Regions from separate parts of the Methylobacterium sp. EM32 genome, predicted to be linked through region 4. Evidence: predicted binding sites of a transcription regulator. Region 4 holds the regulator's gene; each other region holds the start of a gene.
The links. The regulator PhoB, encoded in region 4, activates phosphate uptake and scavenging genes when phosphate is short. The targets are predictions, from matches to a motif close to TGTCATNNANCTGTCAT.

Region 1: the regulator PhoB is predicted to act here: its motif matches at 1,461-1,477, upstream of ABZT49_RS04025 (esterase-like activity of phytase family protein).
Region 2: the regulator PhoB is predicted to act here: its motif matches at 2,111-2,127, upstream of phnF (phosphonate metabolism transcriptional regulator PhnF).
Region 3: the regulator PhoB is predicted to act here: its motif matches at 4,619-4,635, upstream of ABZT49_RS33515 (ExeM/NucH family extracellular endonuclease).

What each region holds. Positions count from the first base shown of each region.
Region 1 is NZ_JBEXZS010000024.1:3,216-10,623, forward strand. It holds gene ABZT49_RS04025 (esterase-like activity of phytase family protein) at 1-1,416, opposite strand, end outside; gene crcB (fluoride efflux transporter CrcB) at 1,618-1,989, shown strand; gene ABZT49_RS04035 (SelT/SelW/SelH family protein) at 2,045-2,350, shown strand; gene ABZT49_RS04040 (PAS domain S-box protein) at 2,408-4,924, shown strand; gene ABZT49_RS04045 (CHASE3 domain-containing protein) at 5,421-6,764, shown strand; gene ABZT49_RS04050 (GcrA family cell cycle regulator) at 6,834-7,067, opposite strand; gene ABZT49_RS04055 (inorganic phosphate transporter) at 7,400-7,408, shown strand, end outside.
Region 2 is NZ_JBEXZS010000017.1:15,628-23,035, forward strand. It holds gene ABZT49_RS03045 (carbon-phosphorus lyase complex subunit PhnI) at 1-963, opposite strand, end outside; gene phnH (phosphonate C-P lyase system protein PhnH) at 969-1,556, opposite strand; gene phnG (phosphonate C-P lyase system protein PhnG) at 1,556-2,029, opposite strand; gene phnF (phosphonate metabolism transcriptional regulator PhnF) at 2,130-2,894, shown strand; gene ABZT49_RS03065 (hypothetical protein) at 3,113-3,352, shown strand; gene ABZT49_RS03070 (ABC transporter substrate-binding protein) at 3,365-4,597, opposite strand; gene ABZT49_RS03075 (STAS/SEC14 domain-containing protein) at 4,716-5,117, opposite strand; gene ccoN (cytochrome-c oxidase, cbb3-type subunit I) at 5,594-7,252, shown strand; gene ccoO (cytochrome-c oxidase, cbb3-type subunit II) at 7,313-7,408, shown strand, end outside.
Region 3 is NZ_JBEXZS010000268.1:11,495-18,902, reverse strand. It holds gene ABZT49_RS33535 (cation diffusion facilitator family transporter) at 1-20, shown strand, start outside; gene ABZT49_RS33530 (elongation factor G) at 281-2,311, opposite strand; gene ABZT49_RS33525 (MaoC family dehydratase N-terminal domain-containing protein) at 2,464-3,318, shown strand; gene ABZT49_RS33520 (TRAP transporter substrate-binding protein) at 3,395-4,426, shown strand; gene ABZT49_RS33515 (ExeM/NucH family extracellular endonuclease) at 4,871-7,408, shown strand, end outside.
Region 4 is NZ_JBEXZS010000005.1:20,352-27,759, reverse strand. It holds gene pstA (phosphate ABC transporter permease PstA) at 1-795, shown strand, start outside; gene pstB (phosphate ABC transporter ATP-binding protein PstB) at 823-1,635, shown strand; gene phoU (phosphate signaling complex protein PhoU) at 1,719-2,438, shown strand; gene phoB (phosphate regulon transcriptional regulator PhoB) at 2,509-3,210, shown strand; gene ABZT49_RS01100 (GcrA family cell cycle regulator) at 3,485-4,003, opposite strand; gene ABZT49_RS01095 (cell envelope integrity EipB family protein) at 4,623-5,501, shown strand; gene ABZT49_RS01090 (DNA polymerase IV) at 5,525-6,850, opposite strand; gene ABZT49_RS01085 (DUF3572 family protein) at 6,847-7,134, opposite strand; gene ABZT49_RS01080 (response regulator) at 7,270-7,408, shown strand, end outside.

The DNA of each region.
Region 1 (7,408 bases), on a different contig from region 4:
GGTCAGGAAGTCGTTGTCGTTGCCAACGAGCAGGAAGTAGTCGTTGGGCGCCCGCTCGCTCAAGACCGGCACGAGGCCCATCGCCTCGATCTTCTCCGGCAGCGTGGTCTGGCTCGCCGGGTTGGTGGAGAGATTCATCCCGAAGCGGTTGAGCTGCACCGGGTTGAGGATGTCGACGACCTCCGTGGTCTTCACCGGGGTGAGGCCGGCCCGCAAGCTGCCGTTCGGGGCGATCGGTGTCGTGCCGTCATAGGCGGTGCCGGCGATGTTGGTGGCGCCGGCCGTGTCGACGAGGAGCACGCTCTTGTAGACGATCGGCGTGGTATTGCCGGTGCCGAGCCCGTTCGAATCACGCGACAGGACCAGGAACTGGGTGTCGTTGAGCGCCAGCATCTCGCTCTGCGCGGCGGTGCGGTTCGGCGCCCCGCCATTGCCGTTCTGCTGGTAGACCGGCAGCGGGAGCACGTATTCGCGGCTCGGGGCCGAGGGGGTCGGGGTGCCGGAGACGTCGTAGTAGAGGATGCGGGTGTTCGACCGCTGCTGCTGGTTCGTTCCCGAATCCTGGAGCGTCGCGCTCTGCAGGATGGCGACGAGGCCGCGCCCGTCCGGCGTCAGCGCCAGCGCCTCGAGGCCCTGGTTGTTGCGCCGGCCCGTATCGGGCGGGGTGATCGAGTTGAAGTTGAGCTGGCCGTTCGTCACCGGCTGGAGCGCCGCCGGGATGCCGATCAGGCCCTGCAACTGGCCGCTGCGGTTGAAGTAGTAGATGTTCGGGCCGTACTCGTCGCTGACGTAGAACGAACCGTCGAGGCGCCGGGCCAAGCCCTCGGCGTCGAGGCTGATCCGCCCGGCGCTCGGGCCGGTGGCGGCCGAGGGCAGCACGGCGCCGAGTTGGGTCGTGGTGCCGGCCGCCGGATCGAGGCCGCTGAAACGCTGGCCCTTGGCGTCGGTGAGCACGATGCCGCCATCCGGCGTCAGGGTGATCTGGGCTTGCGAGCTCGTCGCCTGCGGCAGGGCGGCGGAACCGGTATAAGGCGTGAAGCTCAAGGAGAAGCGGTTGAGCCGGCCGGCATAGTCGCTGAACAGCCCGCCGTCGGGGTTGTTGTAGCCGCGGTCGGGCAGCGTGTAGAGCGTGCCCGTATAGGTTTCGCCGCTGTGCCGCCAAGTCGCGAGGTCGACGGCGAGCGAGGAGAACGAGCCGAGGGAATCGCCGAGGAAATCCCGGGTGGTAGCGGGCAGCCGGCCCACGCCCTGGAGGCCCTGATTGACGAGGGTGGTGCCGCCGGCATTCACCGAAACCGGCCCGTCGACGGGCTGCAGGTTCGGCACCCGCACCTGGACCGACTGTCCTTGCGCGAGGCCTGCGCCCGCGATCAGGCCGCCCGCCGCGAGCGCGGCGCGGATGGAGAAGGTGGTCACGATTCGCCCCCAAGCTGACTTTGCGGCAGCGATGGGGCGAGTCGGTGACAGTCACGTGACAGGGTGTGGCCGATCGGCACCGAATGGAACCCGGTGCGGTGCGCGGGCCACGGTTGCGCGCGGCTTCCGCCGCCGGCGGCCTCGCCCTGCGGACGAAGCCGTGGCAGAAGCCGCGCGCAACCCAACGGAGGCGGCCGACCCGTGAGCTACCTGGTGGTCTTTCTCGGCGCCGGCCTCGGCGGGGCGTTGCGCCACGGCGTCAACCTCTGGGCGGCACGGGCGGGCAGCGGCTTCCCGTTCGGCACGATGTTGATCAACATCGCTGGCTCGATCCTGATGGGAGCCCTCACCGGCTGGTTCGCCGCGAGGGGCGGCGGACCGCAGGCCCTGCGGCTGTTCCTCACCACCGGGGTCCTCGGCGGCTTCACCACCTTCTCGACCTTCTCGCTTGAGGCGTTCCTGCTCTGGGAGCGCGGCGCGCATGCGGCGGCGCTCACCTATGTCGGCGTCTCGGTGGCGGCCGGCATCGCGGGCGTCGCCGTGAGCCTCCTGGTGCTGCGCCAGCTCGCGTGAGCGGACGTCGCGCGGGTTGACAAGCGGGGGGATCGGAGGCGGAGTCTTCTCCAAGATGAGCGACACAGCCCCCCGTCCAGAGGCCGAGAAGCCCCGCATCGCCATCACCTACTGCACCCAGTGCAACTGGCTGCTGCGGGCCGGCTGGATGGCGCAGGAGCTGCTCTCCACGTTCCGCGACGATCTCGGCGAAGTCGCGCTGATCCCCGGAACCGGCGGCGCCTTCGCGATCTCCTGCGGCGACGCCCTGATCTGGGAGCGCAAGCGCGACGGGGGATTTCCCGACATCAAGACCCTCAAGCAGCGGGTGCGCGACCGGATCGAGCCCGGCCGCGACCTCGGCCACATCGACAGGGCCTGACGCCTTGACCCTACCGCGCCGCCCGCGCGCTACCAGGACCGTCATGAGGACCACGGCATGATCCGCCGCCGGCTCCACGCCCTGCGGCGGGACGGGCTGTCGACGCAGGTCTACCTCGTCGCCCTGGCGATCGCGCTGATCGGGCCGGGCCTCCTGTTCACCGCCGTGCTGCTCGGCCGCTACGCCTCCCTGGAGCGGGTCCGCTTCCAGCAGGATGCCCGCGAGAGCGTGCGCGGCATCGCGCTCAGCATCGACCGCGACATCGCCGGGCTGGTCTCGGTGCTGCAGACCCTCGCGGCCTCGCCGCGGCTGAAGCAAGAGGGCCTCGGTGGCTTCGAGACCCAGGCCCGGGCGGTGACCGAGACGACGGGCCTGCACCTCTCCCTGCGCCGGCGGGACGGGACCCAGCTCGTCAACACCGCCCTGCCCCCCGGCGCGCCGCTGCCGCAGGACCCGCATCCGGAGGATGCCGCGGTGCTGGCGACGAAGCGCCCGGTGATCGGCGGCGTCCGCGCCGGCGCGCCCGGGCGGCCGCCGACCTACGACGTCGCGGTGCCGGTGACGATCGAAGGGGTGCCGACCTACGTGCTCAGCGTCACGGTGCCGGTGGAGCGGCTGCGCCAGATCCTGGTCCAGGACCTCGCGCCGGGCTGGACCACCGGGATAATCGACCGCAAAGGCCTCCTGCTCGCCCGCTCGGAGGACCATGCCGGCCTCGCCGGCCAGCCGATGCAGGCCTCCTTGCGCGGCCACCCGACCGGCGCCGCCGACATCTGGGAGGGCGTCGACCGGCGCCGGCAGCCGGTGCTCTACGTCGAGACCGCCGCCAAGGCGGCGGGCTGGACCGTCGGCGCCAGCATCTCCCGGCAGCAGGTCGAGGCGCCGTTGCGCCACTGGATCGTGGCCTTCGGGGGGTTCGGGCTCCTGGCGCTCGCCGTGTCGTCGGTGCTCGCGGTGAAGCTGTGGGCGCGGGTCGCCGAGCCCCTGCGCCAGCTCGCGGCGGCCGGCGGGGCGCTCGCCGCCGGCCAGCCGGTGCCGCGGGTCTCGACGCCGATCCGCGAGATCCGCCAGCTCGCCGACACCCTGGCCGACGCCTCGCAGAGCTTGCGCCGGCGCATCGCCGAACGCGACCAGGCGCTCGAGCAGCAGAACCGCAGCCTCGCCGCGCTCCGCGAGAGCGAGGCGCGCTTCCGCCACATGGCCGATTCCGCCCCGGCCCTGATCTGGATGACCGACGACGTCGGCGAGGTCGTCTTCGTCAACCTCCACTACGACTACCTGTTCGGCCGCTCGACCGAGACGCTGACCGGGGGCCGCTGGCGCGAGATCATCCACCCGGACGACCTGCCCGGCTTCGAGGCGGCATTCGAGGGCGCCTTCGCGAAACGCATGCCATTCCGGCACGCGACCCGGGTGATCGACCGGCACGGGGCGACGCGCTGGATCCTGTGCGAGGGCGTCGCCCGCCTCGACGACCACGGCCGCTTCCTCGGCTATACCGGCTGCAACGTCGACATCACCGAGGCCAAGGACGCCGAGACGGCTTTGCGCGAGGGCGAGGAGCGCCTGCGGCTGGCCCTGGCCGCCGGGCGCCTCGGCACCTGGGAGATCGACCTCGCTTCGGGTCAGCACCGCCTCTCGGCCCGCTCGGCCGAGATTTTCGGAGCCGCCCCCCTCTCGCACGAGGCCTGGACCCGCACGGTACACCCTGAGGACCGCACCCGGATCGAGGCGGCGCTCGCCGACCTCCTCGCGGGCGAGGCCGAGTACCGCACCGAGTTCCGGATCCGGCCGGACGGGTCCTCGCTGCGCTGGGTCAGCGCCCAGGCGATCGTGCAGCGCGATGCGGGAGGCCGGGCGCGGCGGGTGATCGGCATCCACCAGGAGGTGACCGAGCGCAAGCGGGCCGAGGAGCACCTGCGCCTCTTGGTGCACGAGCTGAACCACCGGGTGAAGAACACGCTGGCCACTGTGCAGTCGATCGCGATGCAGAGCCTGCGCGGCCTCGACGGGCCGCAGGCGGCGCGCGCCAAGACCGCCTTCGAGGCGCGGCTGATCGCGCTCGCGCGCGTCCACGACGTGCTCACCCGCGAGAGCTGGGAAGGGGCGGAGCTGGCCGAGGTGGTCAAGGACGCGCTCGCCCCCCTCGACGGGCCGGGCGCGCCCTCGCGCTTCGCGGTCGACGGGCCGTCCTTGCGCCTACCGCCCCGCATCGCCCTCTCGATCGCCATGGCGCTGCACGAGCTCGCCACCAACGCGGTCAAGTACGGCGCCCTCTCGGTATCGGCGGGCCAAGTCGCGTTGTCGTGGACAGTCGCTGACGGATGCCTCTCTCTGCGCTGGCAGGAGCGCGGCGGGCCGCCGGTCGTCCCCCCGACCCGCACCGGCTTCGGCTCACGCCTAATCGAGCGCAGCCTCGCCCGCGAGCTCGACGGCACGGTGAGCCTGAGCTTTCCGCGCGAGGGCGTGGTCTGCACCATCGTGGCGCCGCTCGCCGAGCCGGGCGGGCTCCGGGAGGAGCCGCGGGCGGAGGGCGGCATGCCGGCCCGGCGCCGGGCGGCGGGACAGGCGTGAGGTCTGGGGCTGCCTGGGGCGAAGAAAGGCGCGGGCTTTTCCTCTCCCCGCGGGCGGGGAGAGGGCCGTGTCACCGTTCAGGTGACGCGGCGAGCGGAGGCGCAGCCGGAGCGAGGGTGAGGGGGTGTCTCCGGAGGAGCCTCATCCGGAGACACCCCCTCACCCTCGCCCTTCGGGCTTGCCGCGCCCCCTGAACGGGAGCACGGCCCTCTCCCCGCGAGAAGTCGGGCTTACCCGACTTCGTCTGTCGCTTGCAGATCCCGGGCAAGCCCGGGATCTGTCGGGGAGAGGAGGGATCGCGCCTTTCTTCTCGAACCAGTTCGCACGGGACGAGAGGGGGGGAAGAGAGAATGCACGCCACCTCTTTCCCCGGACAATCCCCCAGCAACCCCACGTCAGTCCGAAGTAGGCCGGCCGGTCGATGGCCGCCGGCGGGAATCGTCCCATATCGCCCGGAGCCGAGGGCCCGTCCGCGCCCGGCGCCGGACAGACCGACATGACCGCAGACCCGACGCCAAGCCTCCCGGCCCGTCGGCCGCTCCTCGCGCGGCTCGGTTCGTCGCGGCTCGGCCCCGTCCGGCTCGGCCCCTTGCGCGGCCGGGCTGGGCTCACCGTCGCGGGGGCGGCCCTGCTGCTGCTCGTCGGCTCCGCCAACGGGCTGCTGCTGGCCTGGCAGAGCAGCGTTCAGCACCGCATCACCCACACCCTGTCGGTCGACCGGACCCTGATGCAGGTACTGGCCGACCTCCTCGACAGCGAGACCGGGCAGCGCGGCTACCTCCTCACCGGCGATCCGGCCTTCCTGGTGCCCTACACCGCTGGGCAGGCCCGGATCGCCGCGGAGCTGCCGGTGCTGGAAGCGGAGCTGCGCAGCGTCGAGACTCAAGAAGAGCGACTGCGCGCCTTGCGCCCCGCCATTGCCCGCAAGTTCATCGAGCTCGACCGCACGCTCGCCCTCGACCGCGCCGGCGACCGCGACGGGGCGCTGGCCCTGGTGCGGGCCGGCGAGGGCAAGGCGGAGATGGACGAGATCCGCCGGATCATCGAGACGATGCGCGCCCAGGAAGACGACCTGCTGGTCGGCTACCAGAAGCACGCCCACCGGATCGAGACGATGGTCGGGATCGGCAGCGTCGTGTCGGTCGGCATCATGGCGCTGCTCGCGGTCATGGCCCTGCGCGAGGCGGCTCGGCGGGCCGCCCTGTCGCGCTTCCTGCCCGCCGAGCTGGCGCCGCTCCTGGAGCGCGGCGGCGGCATGGAGCGGGGCGGCGGACTGCGGCTCGGCGAGCGGCGGCACGCGGCCATCGCCTTCGTCGACATGCGCGGCTCCACCGCCATCGCCGAGCGGGCCGATCCCGAGACGGTGGCGATCCTGGTCACGGGCTTCCGCCGCTGCGTCGCTCAGGCCGCCCGCGAGACCGGCGGCGTGATCGACAAGTTCATGGGCGACGGCGCGCTCGTGGTGTTCGGCGTGCCGGAGGCGCGGGACGACGCGGCCGCCCAGGCCCTCGCCTTCGCGAGCCGGCTGGAGGCCCTGGTGGCCGAGTGGAACGCGGGATCGGGCGAGCCCCCGGTGCGGATCGGCATCGGGGTGCATTGCGGCGAGGTGTTCGTCGGCGTGGTCGGCGACGACGACCGGCTCGAATTCACCGTGCTCGGCGACGCAGTCAACGTCGCGGCCCGGCTCGAACAGGCGACCAAGACCTTCGGGACCACCACGCTCGTGTCGCAGGCCGCGCTCGATGCGGGCCGGGTCTCCGGGACGGAGTGGCACGAGGTCAGCCGCCAGCCCCTGCGCGGCCGGCAGGAGGCCTTCCCGATCTACGGTCGGGCCGCCTGAGACACTGCCTGAGAGAGGAGAAGGGCCGAAAACGGCGCGGGACGGGGTAGCGGTCCCGGCCGGGCTCTGCTATCGCAGCCGCCCCGGCCGGGTCGGCTCGAAGACGATCCGGCGGTGGAAGGCGCACCAGCTCTTGCCGTCCTGCACCGGCGCACCGCAGCAGACCGCACGATCGTTCGGTTCGCCGATGATGAACTTGCACACGAAGGCGCCCGACTGGGCGAACGGAACCCGGAGGCTCGGAGAGGGCTCCTCGACGGTGTCTGCGGTCACGATATGCGACATGCGCACGAGCTGGTTCATCGGGTACTGACTCGCTGGCCTTCCGTCACCCTCGACCAGAAGGGCGCCGGGCCGGTTCGTGGCGGGCAGGTCCGTCACCGGATTCTCCACCCCATGGGATCCGCATTCCTCGAGACCCGTGCGCACACGCGTCGCTAAGGGCAGCGGTGATCGTGTGAATTTGGGGTTGCGTCTCGCAGAACGCAAGCCCCCTAAGCATTTACGCGTGGTTTTCGACAGCCGCGAGGGTGTCCGTGCCGGCTCCGGCCCGGCCTCGCGGCGTCATCGACTTGCCATCCACGCGTCCTATCCTTGAGTGACCCCCGCCGCCGCGCGTTTGCCTCGAGGCCGCCATGTCCGAC
Region 2 (7,408 bases), on a different contig from region 4:
GTCGCAATGCGCCAGCACGAATTCCTGGTCCTGGGCCGGGGCGCCGACCGGCTCGCCGAGTTCTTCCGCCCGGAGCGCCCGGTCGACGAGGGCCATCGCCATCGCCTTGCGCTCGCTCTGGCCGAAGGCGAGGCCGTAGCCGCGGGTGAACTGGGGCGGCACCTCGGCGCTGCCGTGGAACTGGTTGACCATCTGGCACTCGGTGAGGGCAATCTCGCCGAGGGGCACGGCGAAGCCCAGCTCCTCCGGCACGAACTCGACCGCCACCGTCCCGACCCGGATCTCGCCGACGAAGGGGTGGGTGCGGCCGTAGCCTCGCTGCGTCGAGTAGCCGAGCGCCAGGACGAAGCCCTCGTCGCCCCGCGCCAGCGCCTGGAGGCGGAGCGCCCGGTCGGCCGGGAAGTCGAGCGGCTCGCGGGTGAGGTCGCCGGGCGGGGTGCCGTCGTCGGGGGTGGAGGGCTCGATCAGGCCGTCCTGGCCCAGCAGGTCGGTGACCCGCGGGGCGTGGGCGGCATCCGCCAGCGGCTCGGCCTCCTCGGCCAAAGGCGCCTCGCCCTCGGCGGCGAGCGAAAAATCGATCAGCCGGTGGGTGTAGTCAAAGGTCGGGCCGAGCACCTGGCCACCGGGCAGGTCCTTGTAGGTGGCGGAGATGCGCCGGCGCAAAGCCATCGCGCCGGTCTCGACCGGCTCGGAGGCGCCGAAGCGGGGCAGGGTGGTGCGGTAGGCCCGCACCAGGAACACCGCCTCGATCAGGTCGCCGCGCGCCTGCTTGAGGGCGAGCGCGGCGAGGTCGGGATCGTGCAGCGAGCCCTCGGTCATCACCCGGTCGACGAGGAGCGCCATCTGCTCGCGGATCTGCGCCACCGACAATTCGGGGACGCGCGTGTCGCCCCGGCGGGTCTCGGCCAGCAGCCGGTGCGCGTTGGCGATGGCGGCCTCGCCGCCCTTCACGGCCACGTACATGGCGATCAGCCTCCGGTGACGCGGGTGGAGCGCGGCAGGGCCGCGAGGCGGCCGGGCGCGGCGAGGATCAGGTCGACCCCTTGCGGGAAGCCGGCGTGGTTGCGGGCGAGCCGGTCGTGCATGTCCGCCGGCAGCGGCGCGGCGGAGAGGAGTGCGCTCCCCCGGATGCCCGGCCCGTCGAGGCGCCAGCCCGCGCGATCCGAGAGGTCGGAGACCGCCAGCACCAGGGTCGCGGAGCGGTCCGGATAGGCCGGCGTGCCTTGCGCGAAGGCGTTGAAATCGGGGCAGGCGGCGGGCTCGGAGACCAGCGCGAAGGCGGCGTCGAGCGGATCCGCGGTGATGCGCGCGCCGGTGTGGAAGCGAAGAAAACCCGCCACGGCCGGGTTTTTCGCGAGCGCCGGGTCGAGCCAGAGCGGCGCATCGGCATCGGCCAGCGCCAGGGCGATGGCGGCGAGTTCGGGAGTGAGCGGCGCTGGAGGCTCCAGGCCTGTGGCGAGCGGCTGGATCGTGCCAGGGCGCGCGAGCGCGTCCATCACGGCGCGGAAGATGCCCTGGGCATCGTGGACGGGATCGGCAAAGCCGCGGGCGAGCATCAATCCTCTCCTCTCGCCATGGTGAAGAAGTTCACCCGCGTCGCCGCGCTCCGGCGCGCTTCCGCCGAGCGCTCCTCGGTCCGGCGGGTCGCGACGGGGCCGAGCGCCGCCTCGACCGCCGCGCGCCGCTCCCGGACCTGCCACAGCGCGTCGAGGGTCGCGGCGAGCCGCGCCTTCGTCCGGTCGCGGCCGAGATGGTAGGCGAAGCCGGTCTCGCCGGTCCCCAGGCGCACCGCCGCCCGGGTCACCGTCGCCTCGCCGAGGTTGAACGGCTGCCCGTCGCCGCCGATGCGGCCGCGGGTCATCACCAGCCCGGTCTCCGGCGGGCGCAGGTCTTCGGGCGCCTCCACGGCGCCAAGTGCGAAGAGCGCGTCGCGCAATTCCTCGGTCCGGGCCTCGCCGCAAAGCGCCATGACGGCGCGGCGGGCGGCGAGATCGGGCGTTTCATCGGGGGATGGGGTATGGTCGGGCATCGGGTCTGCCTGCTGGCTTCCGTGCTGTCGTGCGGCCTCGCTGTTGTCTAATGGTATAGACAACCGACAAAGGCGGAGCAAATGAAACTTGGATGACGGTATGAGCGCGGGCGGCGACGGTCCGGTGACGGACGGGACGGTGACGATCCTGGCGCGGGGCGAGGGCTTGGCGGCGTGGCGCCAGATCGCGGACGGGCTGACCGCCGACATCGAGGCCGGTCGCCTCGTCCCCGGCAGCCAGTTGCCGACGGAGGCGGCCCTGGCGGCGCGGTTCGGCGTCAACCGCCACACCGTGCGCCGGGCGCTGGCGGCGCTCGCCGAGCGCGGGCTGGTGCGGGCGACGCAGGGGCGCGGCACCTTCGTGGAGACGCCCCGCCTCGCCTATCCGATTGGCCGGCGCACCCGCTTCTCGGAGATCGTCAGCAAGGCCGGCCGCGAGGCCTGGGGCGACCTGATCACGGCGGAGAGCGTGCCGGCCGATCCCGGCACCGCGGAGGCCTTGGGGATCGCCCCCGGTGCGCCGATACTCGCATTGCTGACCATCCACCGCGCCGACGGCACGCCGCTCTCGACCGCCCGCACCTGCCTGCCTTTGCCGCGCTTCGATGGCTTCGCGGCCGCCTATGCGGCGCTCGGCTCGCTCACCCGCGCCTACGCGGAATTCGGCATCGCCGACTACACCCGCTTGTCCACCCGCATCACCGCCCGCCCGGCCGCCGCCGACGAGGCCGCCCGCCTCGACCTCGCGCCCGGCCGGGTCCTGATCGTGCTCTCGAGCGTCAATGTCGATGCGGCGGGCATGCCGATCCAGGCGACGCAGAGCCTGTTCGCGGCGGACCGGGTGGAACTGGTGGTGGAGGGGTAGGAGCTCACCTGGTCACAGAGAGCCCCACCGCCTCGCTCGACAATACTGACACCCTCCGTGTCATCCCGGGGCTCGCCGAAGGCGAGAACCCGGGATGACACGGAGGGTGTGAAACCCGGGGGAACCCATCGAACAGGCTCAGAGAGAGAGAGAGAGAGACTTCCTCGAACTTCCTGCCCCTGAGGCAGTTACCTCCGCGCCTCTCGCCGGAGCCCCCGATGCCCACCCGTCCGACCTTCGCTGCCCTGCTCCTCCTCGCCGCCGCGGTGCCGCTCGGCTGGCCCGCGCCCGCGCAGGCCGGGCCGGCGCAGGATTACCAGTACCAGCGCCGGCAGCTCGGCCGGGGCCAGGTTTGCCGGCCGCCGCTGAAATTCGCGGCCGGCGCTTGCGTGCGGCGCTGCCCGGCGGGCTACCAGGACAACGGCGGGTACTGCCGCCTGCGCAACATGGTGCGCTGACGGGCGCGGCCTCTACTTCGCCGCCGTCACCAGCGGGCAGCCGCCCTCGGTGAGCGGGCGGAACGCCTCGTCGCCCGGCACGGTGGCGACGAGCTTGTAGAGGTCCCACTCGCCGGTCGATTCCTTCGGCGTCTTCACCTGCATCAAGTACATGTCGTGGACCATGCGGCCGTCCTCGCGGATCCGGCCGTTCGTCGCGAACATGTCGTTGACCGGCATCTCGCGCATCTTGGCGATGACCGTCTTGGCATCGTCGGTGCCGACCGCCTGCACGGCCTTGAGGTAGTGCAGCACCGAGGAATAGACGCCGGCCTGGTGCATCGTCGGCATCAGCCCGGCCTTCTCCTTGAAGCGGGTGCCGAAGGCGCGGGTCTCGGGCGTGCGGTCCCAATAGAAGGCGGTGGTCAGGAGCAGGCCCTGCGCCACCTCGATGCCGAGGCTGTGGACGTCGTCGATGTTGATGAGGAGCGCCAGCAGGGTCTGGCCGCCCTGGACGATGCCGAATTCGTGCGCCTGCTTGATCGCGTTGACGGTGTCGCCACCGGCATTGGCGAAGGCGACGAGCTTGGCGCCCGATCCTTGCGCCTGGAGCAGGAACGACGAGAAGTCGGCGGTGGCGAAGGGCGCGCGGACGGTGGAGACCACCTTGCCGCCGGAGCGCTTCACCTCCGCGATGGCGTCGCGCTCGAGGGCGTGGCCGAAGGCGTAGTCGGCGGTGACGAAGGCCCAGGTGTCGAGCCCCTTCTTCACCGCGGCGTTGCCGGAGACGTGCGACAGCGCGTAGGTGTCGTAGGTCCACTGGATGCCGGTGGGCGAGCATTGCGGCCCGGTGAGGTCCGAGGTGCCGCCGCCCGAGACGATCAGCAGCCGGCCCTTCTCCTTGGCGACCTGCTGCACCGCGAGCGCCACCGAGGAGGTCGGCACGTCGAGGATCACGTCGACGCCCTCGCGGTCGTACCATTGCCGGGCGATGTTGGAGCCGACATCGGGCTTGTTCTGGTGGTCGGCGAACACGACCTCGATCGGCTTGCCGTCGAGGGTGCCCCCGAAATCCTTCACCGCCATCTCGGCGGCGATCACCGAGCCGCGGCCGGTGGAATCGGCGTAGACGCTCGACATGTCGTTGAGCACGGCGAGCTTGACCTTGCCGTCGCTGAGCCGGGGCTCGGCGGCGCGGGCGGGGCCGGCGAGCGCCGCCAGGGACGCGGCGGCGAGGAGCAGGGTGCGGAGGGGCGTGACGGGCATCGCAGGCGTTCTCCCGGGCGCGCGTGCCGCTTCTCGGCGAGCGGATCGTGGCGCCCGGGGGCCATCAGAGGGTGCTGGGCGGCGCCGCGCAAGCCCCGCGAGAACGCCCCCGGCTTCTTCAGGCCTTGGCCGGCCCCGCCTCGGCGAGAGTGGCCCAGGCCGCCGCCTCGTCCTCGAGGTCGAAGGTCTTGGTGTCGACCGGCAGCACCGTCCCGGACAGGTTGATCATCGCGCGAGCGAAGGCCGGCGCGCCGACCACGACGTATTTGCGGATATGCGCCACCGAGCGGGCCATCACCGAGGTGGCGTAGCCGTCGAACCGCGCGCCGAGATCCGAGCCCTCGTAGTTCGACATGATGAGCAGCATGTCGATTGTGCCGTGCGCCGTCATGGCGGCGTCGGTGATCGCGGACATCCACTCGATGTCCGGCTTGGTGATCCGGTCCTTGACCTCGAAGGCGATGAGGTCGGGCCGCGGGGATTCGCGCCGGACGACCGACCCGTCGGGGCTTGCATTCATGACGACCTCGCGACGCCGCGCAAAGGACGATCGGGACGAGTGCGGCGCGTGGCGGGAGAACGGCGTTCGGGCCGTTTCGATCCCGCGACCTGCGGTCCCGCTCCTCGCGGGAGCGACCGCTCAGAGACTCGGCGCATGGCGGCCGGTCCGCCGACCTCCCCCGGGCCGACCGCCGCGGTGAAGTGCGGGGCGGTGGGATAGCTGGTGTAGCGCGGCACGCGCTCGCCGCCGAGGCGGTCGATCAGGTCGGGCGAGATCATGAGAAGGGGTGTCTCGAGGAGGAATGTCCGAGGCTCTCGGCGGGGAGCCTCGCCGGCCCGACCCGGCACCGCCTTGCGGTGGATCAATTCGCCCCCCGCCTCACCGTCATCCCGGCGCGCGCCCGGGGGCGATTGAGCCAGATCAAGGCCCCGCATCCCGGCGCAGGGGCAAAGGGAGGCGTCCCGCATCAGCGCGTGGAGCGAACCGATCCAGCCATGCCCGCCAGACCCGCACCCAAATACATGACCGAGGGAGAGGCGGGCCTGTGCGCCGCCTTCGGCCTCGGCGCCCTCCTGTGCCTGATCGCCTCGGCCAAGGCGGTCGATCCCGCCTTCGGGATGCATGCCGGCCTCTTCTCGCTCGCGGCACTCGCCGGGATCGTGGCGATCCTGCGCCGCTACGCCGCCCGCGACCCCGAGCCGGTCCCGCAGGAGATCGGCGGCAAGCCGAACTACCATCTCGGCCCCGTCAAGTTCGCGGCGATTGCCGCGATGGGCTGGGGCATCGCCGGGTTCCTGGTCGGCTGCATCATCGCCTTCCAGCTCTGGGCGCCGTCGCTCAATCTCGGGCTCGAATACACCACCTTCGGGCGGCTGCGGCCGCTGCACACCTCGGCGGTGATCTTCGCCTTCGGCGGCAACGTGCTGATCGCGACCTCGCTCTACGTGGTGCAGCGGACCTGCCGGGCGCGGCTGGCCGGCGATCTGGCGCCGTGGTTCGTGGTGCTCGGCTACAACCTGTTCATTGTGATCGCCGGCACCGGCTACCTGATGGGCGTCACCCAGTCGAAGGAATACGCCGAGCCCGAATGGTACGCCGACCTCTGGCTCACGCTCGTCTGGGTCGTCTACCTCGTCGTCTTCCTGGCGACGATCGCGAAGCGGCGCGAGCCGCACATCTTCGTGGCGAACTGGTTCTATCTCGCCTTCATCGTCACCATCGCGATGCTGCACATCGTGAACAACCTCAGCATCCCGGTGACGGTATTCGGCTCGAAGTCCTACCCGGTCTTCTCCGGCGTGCAGGATGCGCTGGTGCAGTGGTGGTACGGCCACAACGCCGTCGGCTTCTTCCTCACCGCCGGCTTCCTCGCCATCATGTACTACTTCATCCCGAAGCGGGCCGAGCGGCCGATCTACTCATATCGGCTGTCGATCATCCACTTCTGGGCTTTGATCTTCATGTATATCTGGGCGGGTCCGCATCACCTGCACTACACGGCACTGCCGGACTGGGCCCAGACCCTCGGCATGACCTTCTCGATCATGCTGTGGATGCCGTCCTGGGGCGGGATGATCAACGGCCTGATGACGCTCTCGGGCGCCTGGGACCGCTTACGCACCGATCCGATCCTGCGCCTGATGGTCGTCTCGCTCGCCTTCTACGGCATGGCGACCTTCGAGGGGCCGATGATGTCGATCAAGGCGGTCAACGCACTCAGCCACTACACCGACTGGACCATCGGCCACGTCCATTCCGGCGCGCTCGGCTGGGTCGCCTACGTGTCGTTCGGCGCGCTGTACTGCCTGGTGCCGTGGCTGTGGAACCGCCGCGAGGTCTATTCCCTACGCCTCGTCGAGTGGCACTTCTGGATCTCGACCCTCGGCATCGTCCTCTACATCACGTCGATGTGGGTCGCCGGGATCATGCAGGGCCTGATGTGGCGGGCCTATAACGACTTCGGCTTCCTCGAATATTCCTTCGTCGAGACCGTCGAGGCGATGCAGCCCTATTACCTGGTGCGGGCGCTCGGCGGCGTGCTGTTCCTGATCGGCGCGCTGATCATGGCCTGGAACCTCGCCATGACGATCCTCGGCCGCGAGGCGGGCGAGCGGAATCCTGCCGCTGGCGGCGCCCTGGTCCCCGCCGAGTGATCGTCCGGCCCGCCCGCCGGCGGGCCAGCCCCGACAAAATCCCAGCGAAAGCAACCGGCCATGGCCACCGCCCAGCCCGGCCTCTGGAAGAGGCACGAAATCTTCGAGCGGAACTCGATCCTCCTGCTCATCGGCATCCTGATCGTGGTCGCGATC
Region 3 (7,408 bases), on a different contig from region 4:
CGCCGGAGACCGTGGTCTGAGAAAGACTACGATTCGATTTTCGCGACCTGAATTCACGACCTGAACCAGAAGAGCGCGATTCCCCTCTCCCGTGTGGGAGAGGGGTTAGGGGTGAGGGTGGCGCGCTTCAGTGTAGAGCTCAAAACGTGGTGCTGGCTGCTCAACGGTTCAGGGTCATTGCGGAACCGTAGCACCCTCACCCCCACCCCTCTCCCACACGGGAGAGGGGATCCCGCGCTTTCGCTTTACTGCGGCGAATAGATTCGACGCGGCCTGCCGTCTACCCCGCCTTGCGCACCGGCTGGCGCGCCAGCACCGCCTCCGCCGCACGCCCCGTCAGCTCGGCCCGGTGGTCGAAGCGGGTGGTGAAGGTGCCGACACCGGCCGTGGCCGAGCGCAGCTCGACGATGAGGTCGGTCATCTCGGATTCGGGGATCAACGCCTCGACCACGTCCCAGCCGGACCAGCCGGGCCGCGCGTCGAAGCCGAGGATCTGGCCGCGGCGGGCGGTGACGAGGCCGGTCGCCTTCGCGGTGGCGCCGCTCGGCACCGCCATCGACACCGCGAGAATCGGTTCGAGCAGCACCGGGCCGGCCTTGGCGAGCGCGTCCTCCAGCGCCAGCCGCGTCGCCGCCTGGAAGGCCGCGTCCGAGGAATCGACCGCGTGCGCCGCCCCGTCCTTGAGCGTCACCGCGATGTCGACGACGGGGAAGCCGAGCGGCCCCTTGGTGGTGAAGGCCCGGGCGCCGGCCTCGACGGAGGCGATGTACTGGCGCGGCACCGCGCCGCCCACCACCTCGTCCTCGAACGAGAACCCCTCGCCTCGCGGCAGCGGCCGCACCGCCAGAGCCACATCGGCGAACTGGCCGTGGCCTCCGGTCTGCTTCTTGTGCCGCGCCCGCGCCTCGGCCGGGCCGCGGATCGTCTCGCGATAGGCGATCTGGGCGCGCTCGGTCTCGACCCCGATGCCGAAGCGCGAGGCCAGCCGCTCCACCGCGACCCGCAGGTGCATCTCGCCCTGGCCGGACAGGCGCAGATCGCCGAGCTCGGCGCGGTGCTCGACGATCAGCGCCGGATCCTCGTCGGCGAGCTTCGCCAAAGCCGCCGAGAGGCGCACGTCGTCCTTGCGGTCGCGCACCCGGAGCGCCACGGCGTGGACCGGCTCGGGCGCCGGCAGGTTCACCAGGGCGTCCGGCGCCTCGGAGCCGGACGCCAGGGTCTCGACGGTGGCAATGGATTCGAGCTTGGCGAGACCCACGACCTCCCCCGCCTGCGCCTCCGGCACGCGGTGGCCGGCGGCGCCCGCGAGCTGGCTCAGCCCCGCCACCCGGGCGGAGCCGCCGACGGAGCCCGTCACCGCGTCGCCCTCACGAAGCGCGCCGCGCAGCACGCGGCCGACCGAGAGCTTGCCGCCGAAGCCGGTATGGAGCGTCTTCATCACCTGGACGAGGGGCGCCCCCTCCCCGTCGATCCCGAGGCGCGCGCGGGTCTCGGGCAGCCCCGGAGCCTCGTGCCGGAGCGCCTTGAGCAGGCGGGTGACGCCGTGGCCGTGCTCGGCCGAGCCGAACAGCACCGACACCGCTTGCCCTCCGCGCAGCTCGCGGGCGAGGTCGGCGAAAACCCGGTCGGCCTGCGGCTCGACCTCCGAGATCAGGTCCTCCATCAGGGCGTCGTCGTGGTCGGCGAGCCGCTCCAGCATCGTGTAGCGCTCGGCCTTCTCCCGCGGCAGCTCGCCGTCGGGCAGGGCCACCACCTCGCTCGGCGCCTGCTCGCGCCAGATGAAGGCGCGCTCCAGCGCGAGATCGATGAAGCCGACCGCCGCCTCGCCCTCCATCAGAGGGATCTGGCGCATCAGCAGCGGCACCCGCGAGGTGGGTTGCAGCAGGGCGAGCGCGTCGCGCAGCGAGCCCGGCGCGGTCTCGGCCTTGTTGATGAAGAGGAGGCGCGGGATGCCGGCGGCCTCGAGCTCGCGCAGGGTCAGCTCCAGAGCCGGCAGCTTGCGCTCGTCGGCCTCGCAGACCACGACCGCGGCGTCGCATGCCGGCAGCACCGCCCGCAGGTCGTGCGCGAACTCGATTGAGCCGGGACAATCGACGAAGGTGAAGGACTCGCCGAGGAAGCGCGTCGTGGCGAAGGCCGGCTCCACGCTCATGCCGTGGGCCCGCGCCTCGGGCGAGGTGTCGCCCGTCCGGGAGCCGGCGCGCCCGGGCCGATCGATCGCGCCGGTGCGATGGAGGATGGCCTCGAGCAGGGCGGTCTTGCCGCTCTGGAACGGACCGACGATCGCGATGCACCTGTGCTGCGCAGCCACGTGACGTCTCCCACCTTCGTCTTTAGTTGACAGTGAGTTAAGCACCGGGACGAAGCCGGGTCCAGCTGGCAGGTGTGCAGGCGCGAAGACGGGCCGATATAGGATCACCGCAAAGCCCGCTCCCGCGCGGGCCAGGACAGGGGAAGCGCCCGATGCCCGAGATCGACATCGACCACCTGCGCGGCTGGATCGGCCGCACCCGGGAGGTCGAGGATTACGTGACGCCGCGCCTCGTCGCCGAGTACCGGGCGACGCTCGGTCCCCACCTCGCCCCGGTGGCGGAGGGCGAGGCGCCGCTCGCCATTCACTGGTGCCTCGCCCCCGAGACGCCGGCGGCCGACGCGCTCGGGCCGGACGGCCACGCGGCGAAGGGCGGGTTCCTGCCTCCGGTGCCGCTGCCGCGGCGGATGTGGGCGGGCGGCGAGGTCGAGACGCTGGCCCCCTTGCGCGTCGGCGACCGGGTGGTGCGGCGCGAGACCGTCTCGGACGTGGCAGTCAAGACCGGGCGCACCGGCACGCTCTGCTTCGTCACCGTGCGGCACGAGTACCTGACCGAGCGGGGCCCGGCGATCCGCGACCGGCAGGACATCGTCTACCGCGAGGCCAGCCGGCCGGGCGACGCCGCGCCGGCGCCGAAGCCGGTGCCGACCGACGACGCGCAGGCATGGTCGGTCGAGGCGAATTCCGTGCTGCTGTTCCGCTACTCGGCGATGACCTTCAACGGCCACCGCTTCCACTACGACCATCCCTACGCCACGCAGGTCGAGGGCTATGCCGGCCTCGTCGTGCACGGGCCGATGCAGGCGAGCCTGCTCCTCAACCTCACCGCCAGCCGCCTCGGCCGCGTGCCGGCCCGCTTCCGCTACCGCGGCGTCGCGCCGATGATCGCGGGATCCCGCTTCGCGGTGGCCGGCCGGCCGGAGGGCGGCGAGTTCCGCGGCTGGACGGCGATCGGCGGGGCGGTTCACATGGAGGCGGAGGCCATTTCGGAGACCGGGGCGGGTTAGGCGATCGGCGCATTGCGGGGCCGGGATCGAACTGTCAGGTTCACCGCCGAACAAACAACGACAACGAGGAAACGCCATGCCGCATTCGTCCCGTCCCGTCCGGGCGCTCACCCGTCGCGCCGTCGCGGCAGGCACCGCCCTGCTCCTCCTGTCGGGCGCCGCGCTCGCGCAACAGGCGCCGATCGTGATCAAGTTCAGCCACGTCGTCGCGCCCGACACGCCGAAGGGCCGCGGCGCCGACCGGTTCAAGGAGCTGGCGGAAAAGTACACGAACGGCAAAGTGAAGGTGGAGGTCTACCCGAACTCGCAGCTGTTCAAGGACAAGGAGGAGGTCGAGGCGCTGCAGCTCGGCGCGGTGCAGATGCTGGCGCCCTCTCTGGCGAAGTTCGGGCCGCTCGGCGCCAAGGAGTTCGAGGTCTTCGACCTGCCCTACATCCTGCCCGACAAGGCGGCCCTGCGCCGGGTCACCGACGGGGCGCTTGGCAAGCGGCTGTTCGACAAGCTGCAATCGAAGGGCATCACCGGGCTCGCCTACTGGGACAACGGCTTCAAGGTGATGAGCGCCAACAAGCCGCTGAAGATGCCGGCGGATTTCCGCGGCCTGAAGATGCGGATCCAGTCCTCGAAGGTGCTGGAGGCGCAGTTCCGGGCGTTGGGCGCGATCCCGCAGGTGATGGCCTTCTCGGAGGTCTACCAGGGCATGCAGACCGGCGTGGTCGACGGCTCGGAGAACACGCCCTCGAACATGTTCACCCAGAAGCACCACGAGGTGCAGAAGTTCATCACGCTGTCCGATCACGGCTATATCGGCTACGCGGTGATCACCAACAAGAAGTTCTGGGACGGCCTGCCGGCGGAGATCCGCACCGAGCTCGACAAGGCGATGAAGGAAGCCACGTCCTACGCCAACGAGGTCGCCGACAAGGACAATGCCGACGCGCTGGAGGAGATGAAGAAGTCCGGCAAGACCACCTTCATCACGCTCAATGCCGACGAGAAGGCGGCCTGGAAGGCGGCGCTCGAGCCGGTCACCGCCGACATGGCCAAGCGCGTCGGCAAGGACGTGATCGAGGAGTTCCAGAAGGAGGCGAAGGGCGGGACGCAGTAGGCGGCAATCCCGGCCTCACCGACCAACCGATCTGACGATCGCACCCCGCCGTCGAAGCCTCGACGGCGGGGTTTCTTTCGTGGCGGCGACGTCGTGACGGGCTGGATCCGGGGCGATATTTTGCCGGGGAACGATCCAAAGGCTCCTGGCTGCCACGGTCCCGGAAGCAGGACTGCCGGTGACTTCGGCAACTTTCACAGGACTGTCGCAGAACGCCCATACAGAGCGAACACAGTCCGACACATGCTGTAACAAGGCAGACTCGCCCGACTCGGTCCGACACGTCGAACGATCGCGGGCGAGCCCAGTGCCGCCGCGCGCCCTGACTCTTCAAGCCCTAACAGCTTCGCGCTGAAGGCTGGCGCTCGTCCGTGCGCCGCCGCTCTTCCCGCGCGCCCGGAGACACTGGACCCCATGGCCACCACGCTTGTCAACGGCACCATGATCTTCGACGCCGCGCCCTCGCTCCAAGGCCTGTCGGGGGCGACTGCCACGACTCCGCCGACCGCCACCAACGCGCTCCAGCTCGTACGCCTCGGGGCCTACGCGACCACCAACGATGCGGCGACGCAAGTGGCGCCGAACGCCGAGGTCGTGGCCTACGATTCCTCGACCAGCCGGCTCTACGTCCAGAACACCAACGAGAACCGGATCGAGATCGTCGCACTCGACGCCGCGGGCAGCTTGCGCAAATCCGGCGAGATCCTTTTGTCGGGGCTCGAGCAATACGGCGCGGTGAACTCGGTCGCGGTCCATAACGGCCTCGTCGCGGTGGCCTACGCCAACGCGACCGGGGACGCGGCGGGCCGCGTCGCGCTGTTCAACGCCGACGGGACGCTGCTGCGCTCGCTCACCGTCGGGGTCGGGCCCGACCAGCTGGTGTTCAACCGCGACGGCACCCGCCTCCTCGTCGCGAACGAGGGCGAGCAGGCGAGCGCCGCCAGCAACCCGGTCGGCGGCATCTCGATCATCGACGTCTCGGGCGGGGCGGCGGGCGCCTCGGTCCTCACCACGGTCGGGTTCGAGGGCCTGAACGGCGCCGAGGCGACGTTGCGCGCCCGCGGGCTCGCGATCACGCCCGGCACCACGGCCGCGGCCGATATCGAGCCCGAATACATCGCGATCTCGCCCGACAACCGCTTCGCCTACGTCACGCTGCAGGAGGTGAACGGCGTCGCGGTGATCGACCTCGCCAACCCCGGCACGGCGCCGATCGCGATCCAGCCGCTGGGCGCGGTCGACCACGCGCTGCCCGGCAACGAGTTCGACGCCTCCGACCGCGACGGGCCGAACGGCACCGCCTCGATCCGGATCGCCAGCACCCCGGCCAACACCCCGATCTATGGCCTGCTGCAGCCCGACAGCATCGCGTCGTTCACGACGGGTGGGGCGACCTACTTCGTCACGGCGAACGAGGGCGACCAGCGGGTCATCGGCGGCGCCGACGACACCAGCGACGTCGCGCGCCTGAGCGCGGTGCCGAACAGCCGGCTCACGCCCGAGTTGCAGGCGCTGAAGTCCAACGCGGCCTATGCCCGGCTCAACGTCCTGCTGCGCACCGGCGACACCGACGGCGATGGGGTCATCGACCGGCTCACCACGCTCGGCGGCCGCGGCATCTCGATCTTCCGCCAGAACGCCGACGGCACGCTGACCAAGGTGCGCGAGACAGGCGGCGAATTCGAGAAGATCTTCGCCCAGATCGCCCCCGAGCGCTTCAACAACGACCAGACCGTCGCCAACACCCCCGACGACCGCTCCGACAACAAGGGGCCGGAGCCCGAGGGCATCACGGTCGGCACGGTCAACGGGCGCACCTACGCCTTTGTCGGCCTGGAGCGCCAGAGCGGCATCCTGGTCTACGACGTGACCGATCCGGCGAACGCGAATTACGTCTCCTACGTGCCCCCACTGGCCGGCTCGGCCGCGGATCTCGGCCCGGAGGTGCTGACCTTCATCCCCGCCGACCGCAACCCGACCGGCACCAACCTGGTGGTCTCGGCCAACGAGGTGGCGAATGGCGGCGCGACCCTCTACGCGGCGCTGCCGCAGGGCGCGACGCAGGAGGTCTTCTTCGCGGCCGATTCCCTCACCGTGAGCCGCCCGGAGGGCGACAGCGGCACCACGACCCTCAGCTTCACGGTGCAGCGCACGAACGGCACGCTGGGCGCGGTCGCCTTCACCGCCGAACTCGGCGGCATCGGCGCGAGCCCGGCGAATTCCGCCGACTTCGCCGGCAGCCCCGCCCTGCCGCTCATCATCGCCGGCACGATCCCGGCGGGCGCCGCCTCGGCGGTGATCAGCGTCACCGTGCAGGGCGACGCCACGCCGGAGCCGAACGAGACCTTCTCGCTGGCCCTGCGCAGCGCCTCCTCGAACCAGGCCGGCATCACCGCCGCATTGGCCGCCGGCAACGCGACCGCGACCGGCACCATCCTCAACGACGACGTCACCCTGATCTCGGCGGTGCAGGGCAGCGGCAGTGCCAGCCCCCTCGTCGGCCGGACCGTCACGGTCGAGGCGATCGTGGTCGGCGACTTCCAGAACGGCGACGCGGACGCCAAGCGCAACCTCGGCGGCTTCTATCTCCAGGAGGAGAAGGCCGATCAGGACTCGAACCCGCTGACCTCGGAGGGCCTGTTCGTCTACGAGGGCACCGGCAACCGCCTCGTCGACGTGAACGAGGGCGACCGGGTCCGGGTCACCGGCACGGTCACCGAGTTCAACGGCGAGACGCAGCTCACGGTCAACGCCGCCTCCGGCATCCAGGTCGTGCAGGCCAGCGCCCTCTCGGCGGCCGAGGTGAAGGCGCTGGCCGTCGACGTGACCCTGCCGGCCGCAGGTGTCGTCGGCACCGGGACCACCGCGCAACCGGATCTCGAGCGCTACGAAGGGATGCTGGTCCGCTTCCCCCAGACGCTCACGATCTCCGAGCAGTTCAATCTCGACCGCTTCAACGAGATCCGCCTCGCGGCGGGCGGG
Region 4 (7,408 bases):
TGCACCGTCGCGACGGCGCTCGGCGCGATGGTGCTCGGCTCGATCCTGCTGATGCTCATCATCGAGGGCGTGCGCGGCTTCACGCCGACCCTGCTCACGCAAGTGACCCCGGGCCCCGGCTCCGAGGGCGGCGGCATCGCCAACGCGATCCTCGGCAGCCTCGTCATGACGGCGCTCGGCATCGTGGTCGCCACCCCGATCGGCGTGCTCGCCGGCACCTACCTCGCCGAGTACGGCCGCACCTCGAAGCTCGCCGACCTGATCCGCTTCCTCAACGACATCCTGCTCTCGGCGCCCTCGATCCTGATCGGCCTGTTCGTCTACACCCTGATGGTGCGGCCGATGGGCGGCTATTCGGGCTGGGCCGGCGGCGTGGCGCTCGCCATCATCGCCACGCCGGTGATCGTGCGCACCACCGAGGACATGCTGCGCCTGGTGCCCGGCACCCTGCGCGAGGCCGGCGTCGCCCTGGGCGCACCGACCTCGATCGTCATTCGCAGCGTCACCTGGCGGGCGGCGCAGTCGGGCATCGTCACCGGCGTCCTGCTGGCGCTGGCCCGCATCGCCGGCGAGACCGCGCCGCTGCTCTTCACCGCGCTCAACAACAATTCCTGGTTCAGCCCGAACCTGATGGGCGGCGTCGCGAACCTGCCGGTGATGATCTACCAGTTCGCCCTCTCGCCCTACGAGAACTGGCGCCAGATGGCCTGGGCCGGCGCGCTCCTCATCACCGTCACCATCCTGGGCCTGTCGATCGTGGCCCGCCTCGTCCTGAGCGGCCCGAAGGGGCGCTGACCGTACACCCTGCTTGGAGACAACCCGATGAGCGCCACCGCCACCGCCGTGCCGGTCGTGGGCCAGAGCACGGCCGACGAGTCCGCCCAGGTCCGCCTCGCCGTCAAGGACCTCAACTTCTACTACGGCGACTTCAAGGGGTTGAAGAACATCAACCTCAACTTCCTCGACCGCCAGGTCACGGCGCTGATCGGGCCGTCGGGCTGCGGCAAGTCCACCCTGCTGCGCACCTTCAACCGGATCTACAGCCTCTATCCCGAGCAGCGCGCCGAGGGGCAGATCCTGCTCGACGGCCGCAACATCCTGGACCCGTCGATCGACCTCAACGAGCTGCGCGCCCGGGTCGGCATGGTGTTCCAGAAGCCGACCCCGTTCCCGATGTCGATCTACGACAACATCGCGTTCGGCATCCGGCTCTACGAGCGCCTCGGCAAGGCCGACCTCGACGTCCGCGTCGAGGAGGCCCTACGCAAGGGCGCGCTGTGGGACGAGGTGAAGGACAAGCTCAAGCAGTCCGGCATGGGCCTGTCCGGCGGCCAGCAGCAGCGCCTGTGCATCGCCCGCACCGTGGCGCAGCGCCCGGAGGTGATCCTGTTCGACGAGCCGACCTCGGCCCTCGATCCGATCTCGACCGGCCGCATCGAGGAGCTGATCGAGCAGCTGCGCGGCGAATTCACCATCGCCATCGTCACCCACAACATGCAGCAGGCGGCGCGCATCTCGCAGTTCACCGCCTTCATGTATCTCGGCGAGCTGATCGAGTTCGGGCCGACCAACCGGCTGTTCATGAACCCGTCGAAGCGCCAGACCCAGGACTACATCACCGGCCGGTTCGGCTGAGGCTCCCGGACTCATCCCGCCGGCCCGGGACCTGCCGGGCCGGCGCGTCACACACTCCACCTCATCGCGGGGAGTCAGCCCTCATGTCGAACCACATCGTCACCTCCTACGACCAGGAGCTGCAGAACCTGCGGCGCAGCATCGCCGAGATGGGCGGCATCGCCGAGAAGATGGTCGCCGATTCCGGCCAGGCGCTCCTGCGCCGCGACACCGCCCTCGCCCAGAGCGTCATCGCCGTCGACCAGCGCCTCGACGGGCTGCAGCGTGAGATCGAGGAGAAGGCCATCCTCCTCATCGCCAAGCGCCAGCCGATGGCGGTCGACCTGCGCGAGACGATCTCGGCGATCCGCGTCTCGGGCGACCTCGAGCGCATCGGCGACCTGGCCAAAAACGTCGCCAAGCGCGTCGTCGCCATCGCCGACCAGGTCCAGCTGCAGAAGATCGTCGTCGGCGTTGAGCACATGAACGAGCTGGTCCAGGGCCAGCTCAAGGACGTGCTCGACGCCTACGCCACCCAGGACACCGTCGTCGCCCTCGACGTCTGGGCCCGGGACGGCGGCATCGACGCGCTCTACACCTCGCTGTTCCGCGAGCTCCTGACCTACATGATGGAGGATCCGCGCAACATCACGTTCTGCACGCACCTCCTGTTCTGCGCCAAGAACGTCGAGCGCATCGGCGACCACACCACCAACATCGCCGAGACCATCCACTACCTCGCCACCGGGGAGACGCTGCCGACCGATCGTCCCAAGAACGACCGTTCGAGCTTCGCCACCCTCGATCCCCAGCCGGAGGCCTGATGGCTCGCAGGCTCGCCGGGCGTGACGCCCGGCGGGCCTCCGCCGCCGGACCTCACCCGAAGTGCCCCGCATGAGTACCCGCATCCTGATCGTCGAGGACGAGGAGGCGCTGACCCTCCTCCTGCGCTACAACCTCGAGGCCGAGGGCTTCGAGGTCGACGCCGTCGCCCGGGGCGACGAGGCGGATATCCGCCTGCGCGAGCAGGTCCCCGACCTCGTCCTCCTCGACTGGATGATGCCCGGCCTCTCCGGCATCGAGCTCTGCCGGCGCATCCGCGCCCGCCGCGAAACCGAGCGGCTGCCGGTGATCATGCTCACCGCCCGGGGCGAGGAGGGCGACCGGGTGCGGGGGCTCGCCACCGGCGCCGACGATTACATCGTCAAGCCGTTCTCGGTGCCGGAGCTGCTGGCGCGGGTCCGCGCGCTGCTGCGCCGCTCCAAGCCCGCCCACGTCGCCGACCTGCTGGTCGCCGGCGACATCGAGCTCGACCGGGTCAGCCACCGCGTCCGCCGCGACGGCCGCGAGCTGCATCTCGGCCCGACCGAGTTCAAGCTGCTCGAGTTCCTGATGCAGAGCCCCGGCCGGGTCTTCTCCCGCGAGCAACTCCTCGACGGCGTCTGGGGCCACGACGTCTACATCGACGAGCGCACGGTCGACGTGCATATCGGCCGCCTGCGCAAGGCGATCAACCGCGCCCGCGACGCTGATCCGATCCGCACCGTGCGCGGCTCCGGCTACTCGTTCGACGAGATGTTCGCGCCGGAGCCGTGAGGCTGGGTCCTCACGGCGGGCAGAAGAGTTCGGCTGTCGGTTACTCCGCCCTCCGCGTCATTCCGGGGCCGCGCAGCGGAGCCCGGAATGACGCGGTGGATGTCAGGGCGTCGAGAAACCCAGAAAAGCCTGCTTCCGCCAAATCCCGACTTCCCGCAGATTGCCGCCGGACAGGATTCGTTAGGATTCGAGCGATATCGTCGAACTGTCGGAAGGGATCGGCGCGGAAGCGGCGCGACGCCGCCTCCGGGATCGTTCATCCGGATACGGGCCTTTAGCGGAACCCGACGACCTTGCGGTCGCGCTTGCGCTCGGCGGCAGGCTGGTAGGCGATGCGGCTGTGATGGGTGCAGTAGGGCAGGCCGGTGATGGCGCGGTCGCCGCAGAAGCGGAAATCGGGCGTCGACGGGTCGCCCATGGGCCAGCGGCACATGAATTCCCGCAGCTCCATGATGGTGACGCGGACGCTCTCCGGCAGCGCGGTGGTGTCGGTGGGGGATGCGGCCTGATACAGCGCGAGCGCCGGCGGCGCAGGGGCCAGCACCGACGGGGTCTCGCCGGTCGCAGCCGCGGATTCGCCCTCGCCCCGCGGACGGCGGCCACCGGTCGGCGCGGTGCCGTTGCCCTTCAGGATGCGCCCGGCCAAGCCGAGGCGGTGGACCTTGCCGATGACGGCGTTGCGGGAGACGCCACCGATCTCGGCGGCGATCTGGCTGGCGCTGCGGCCGTCGCTCCACAGCCGCTTGAGAAGCTCGACGCGTTCCTTCGTCCAGCTCGGACCCGCATCCATCATCGCCGCCTCCAATCCCCCGACATCACCCATGGAATCGGCACGCAGCCGCGAGCGGCACGCCGTTCGGCCGCGCGGTGACTCCGTCCGATCCTGCTGGTGATCGCCGCCACGCCTGGAGCGGTGGCGACGGGGGTGAACCTACAGGACGGGCTAACACCCGCGCAAGAGTCCGCCCCCCGCCGAGTCGGTTTTTCCCCGCGGCCGGCCGGCGGTCCGGACCCGGCCGGGTCGCGCTGCCGGTGCCGCGCGCGGCGCGGCCGTGCCGGATCGCGCCCGGAAATCATCGTTTTTTGTCAAAGGGTTGTCGGATCGCCCCGGAGGGTCCGTGATACTGGGTCGCCGCATGATCGCAGGTTGCGCTGCCGTAACGGTCCCCGACAGCCGGGGGTTGTCCCGCCGGTCTTCGGCAAGCGTGGCCGCGCTGCCACGCCCCCCTGTTCGGCAAGCGTGGCCGCAGCGCCACGCCCCCTGTTCGGCAAGCGTGGCCGCACTGCCACGCACCGGGCCGGCCGGCCGGCGATCGCCGGCGCCCGGAACGTTGCCGGGGGCCGGGGTGGGGCCTATCTTGAGAGGACCAACAGGGCCGACGCCAGCGCCGACGGCCGCCCCGGGAGACCTCATGCGATCACTCCTCGCGTGCGTCCTGCTCGCGCTCTCGTCGCCCGTAGTGGCGGCGGAGGCCGTGCACCTCGCGCCCCATCGCGCCGTCTACGACCTGTCCTTGTCCGGCAGTTCCGGCACCCGCGCGGTCGAGAGCGCCCGCGGCCGGATCGTGTTCGATTTCACCGGCGATGCCTGCAAGGGCTTCGCGTTGCAGTACCGGCAGGTGACGGTGCTGGAGAGTTCGGAGAGCGGCACCCGCACCTCCGACCTGCGGAACACCACCTTCGAGACCGGCGACGGGCGCAGCTTCCGCTTCCGCACTCAATCCGACCTCAACGGCAAGGCGGCCGCCCCGGTCGACGGCAATGCCGAGCGCGGCGACAAGGGCCTCGACATCACCCTCAAGCAGCCCAAGCGCGGCGAGATGGCGGTGCCGGGCGAGGTGCTGTTTCCCGCAGCCCACATGAAGCGGCTGATCGAGGCTGCCCGGGCCGGACAAACCACCGTCGCCGTCAAGGTGTTCGACGGGTCGGATGACGGCCGCAAGGTCTACGACACCCTAGCGGTGATCGGCCCGCAACGCGTCGCGGCCAAGCCCGATGCGAAGCCCGATTCTGGCACGCCCGATGCACCCAAGCCTGCCGCGCCCAAGCCTGCCGCTGCACCTGTCGAGGCGCCGTTGCGCGACGGCGCGATGGCGTCGATGCCGCACTGGCCGGTGACGCTGAGCTACTTCTCGCCGGGGGAGGGGGAGCGGACCCCGGTCTACGTCCTCGCCTTCGACCTCTACGAGAACGGCGTCAGCGGCGCGCTGCGCCTCGATTACGGCGAGTTCTCGCTCAAGGGCGAGCTGTCGCGGGTCGACCTCATGCCGGAGAGCAAGGACTGCAAGTAGGACGCCGGTCCGATCGGGTGCGGTCAGCGCGGCTCCCGCTCCGGCGGCTCCTTGCCCCCACGCTCCTTGCCGCGGGGATCGCCCGCGGGCGGCGCGAAGCCGAGCCCGCGCTGCACGGCGGCCGCGCCGAAGCGCTCGCGCAGGGCGTCGATCGCCGCCGCCCGGCTCGCCTCGCGCACGGCCGAGACGTCGGCGAGGTCGCCCCTGTCGGCATGGGCCGCGTCGCACAGGTCGCCGGCCCCGATTCCGATCAGCCGGTAGGCGGTGCCGTCGCAGGAGTCGCGCAGCAGCGCCTCGGCCGGGCGGAACAGCCGCTCGGCGACCTGCGTCGGGGCCAGCCCCGAGCGGGTGCGGGTGCGCAGGCGGAAATCCCGGTCCTTCAGCTTCAGGGTCACGCTGCCGGCGGCGAGTTCCGCGCGCTTCAGGCGCCGCGCCACCGTCTCGCACAGCCGCCAGAGCACCGGCCGCAGGGCCTCGAAGGCGCGCAGATCCTCCGCGAAGGTGGTCTCGCCCGAGATGCTCTTCGCCTCCCGTCGCGGCTGCACCACGCGCCGGTCCTCGCCGCGGGCGAGCGCCAGGAGGCGGGCGGCGTCGCGTCCGAGGCTCGCATGCAGCCGCTCCGGCGCGATTTTACCGATCTCGCCGATGCGGTGGATGCCGAGCGCCGCGAGGCGCTCGGCCGCGGCCTGGCCGATCCCGGGCAGGATCCGCACCGGCCGCGGCGCCAGGAAGGCTTGCGCCTCCGCCCGGCCGATGATCGAGAAGCCGCGCGGCTTCTCGAGGTCCGAAGCGATCTTGGCCAAAAACTTGTTGGGCGCGAGTCCGACCGAGACGGTGATGCCGATCTCCGCCTCCACTCGGCGGGCGAAGCGTGCCAGCGTCACGGCGGGCGGGGCGCCGTGCAGCCGCTCGGTGCCCGACAGGTCAAGGAAGGCCTCGTCGATCGAGACCGGCTCGACGAGCGGCGTGAGCGCCTGCATCATCGCCCGCACCTGCCGGCCGACCCGGGCGTACTTTTCCATGTCGGGCCGCAGCACCACCGCGTCCGGGCAGGCTTCGAGGGCGCGGAACATCGGCATCGCCGAGTGGACGCCGCGGATGCGGGCGATGTAGCAGGCGGTCGAGACCACCCCGCGCCGGCCCCCGCCGATGATCAGCGGCCGGTCGCGCAGGGAGGGGTCGTCGCGCTTCTCGACCGCGGCGTAGAACGCGTCGCAATCGACATGCGCGATGGCGAGCGCGTCGCGCTCCGGATGGACGAGCAGGCGCGGCGAGCCGCAGGCCCGGCAGCGCGGGGCGTCGCCCGGCGGGCTCGCCCCGCAATCGCGACAGAGCGCGCCCGCGCTCACGCCCCGAACTCGCCCGTGTCCTCGGGTGGGCCGAGGCGGCGCCAGGCCTGGGTGATCCGCTCCGGCGGCACCTCCAGGGCGGCGGCGCAGGCGAGGAGCAGTTCCTCGTCGGCCACCACGTGATCGAGGAGGCCGGCGACGAGATCGGGACTGTCGGCCGCCTGCCGCAGCGCATCCGGCGAGAGACCGGAGCTCTCCATGAACCGGAGCAATCGCCCGGGCTCGCCGGTGACGTAGGCGAAGACGCGGGCGCCCAGGGCCTCCGCGGCGGATTCACTCAGCACTCCGCCACGGGGATCGGACCCCCTGGCAAATCCTTCGAATTTGCGTTTCATCAACATGTGCCGCTTAACAGTGTTGCGGATCCGGTCGCAGCCGGGGTGTGACGCGGCCCGCGGGAGCGCCGGAGACAGTGAGCCATGACGAAGACGGTGCTCATCGTCGAGGACAACGAGCTGAATATGAAGCTTTTCAACGACTTGTTGGAGGCTCACGGCTACGCGACCCTCAAGACGGCCAACGGGATCGAGGCGATCGAGCTGGCGCGCCGGCATCGGC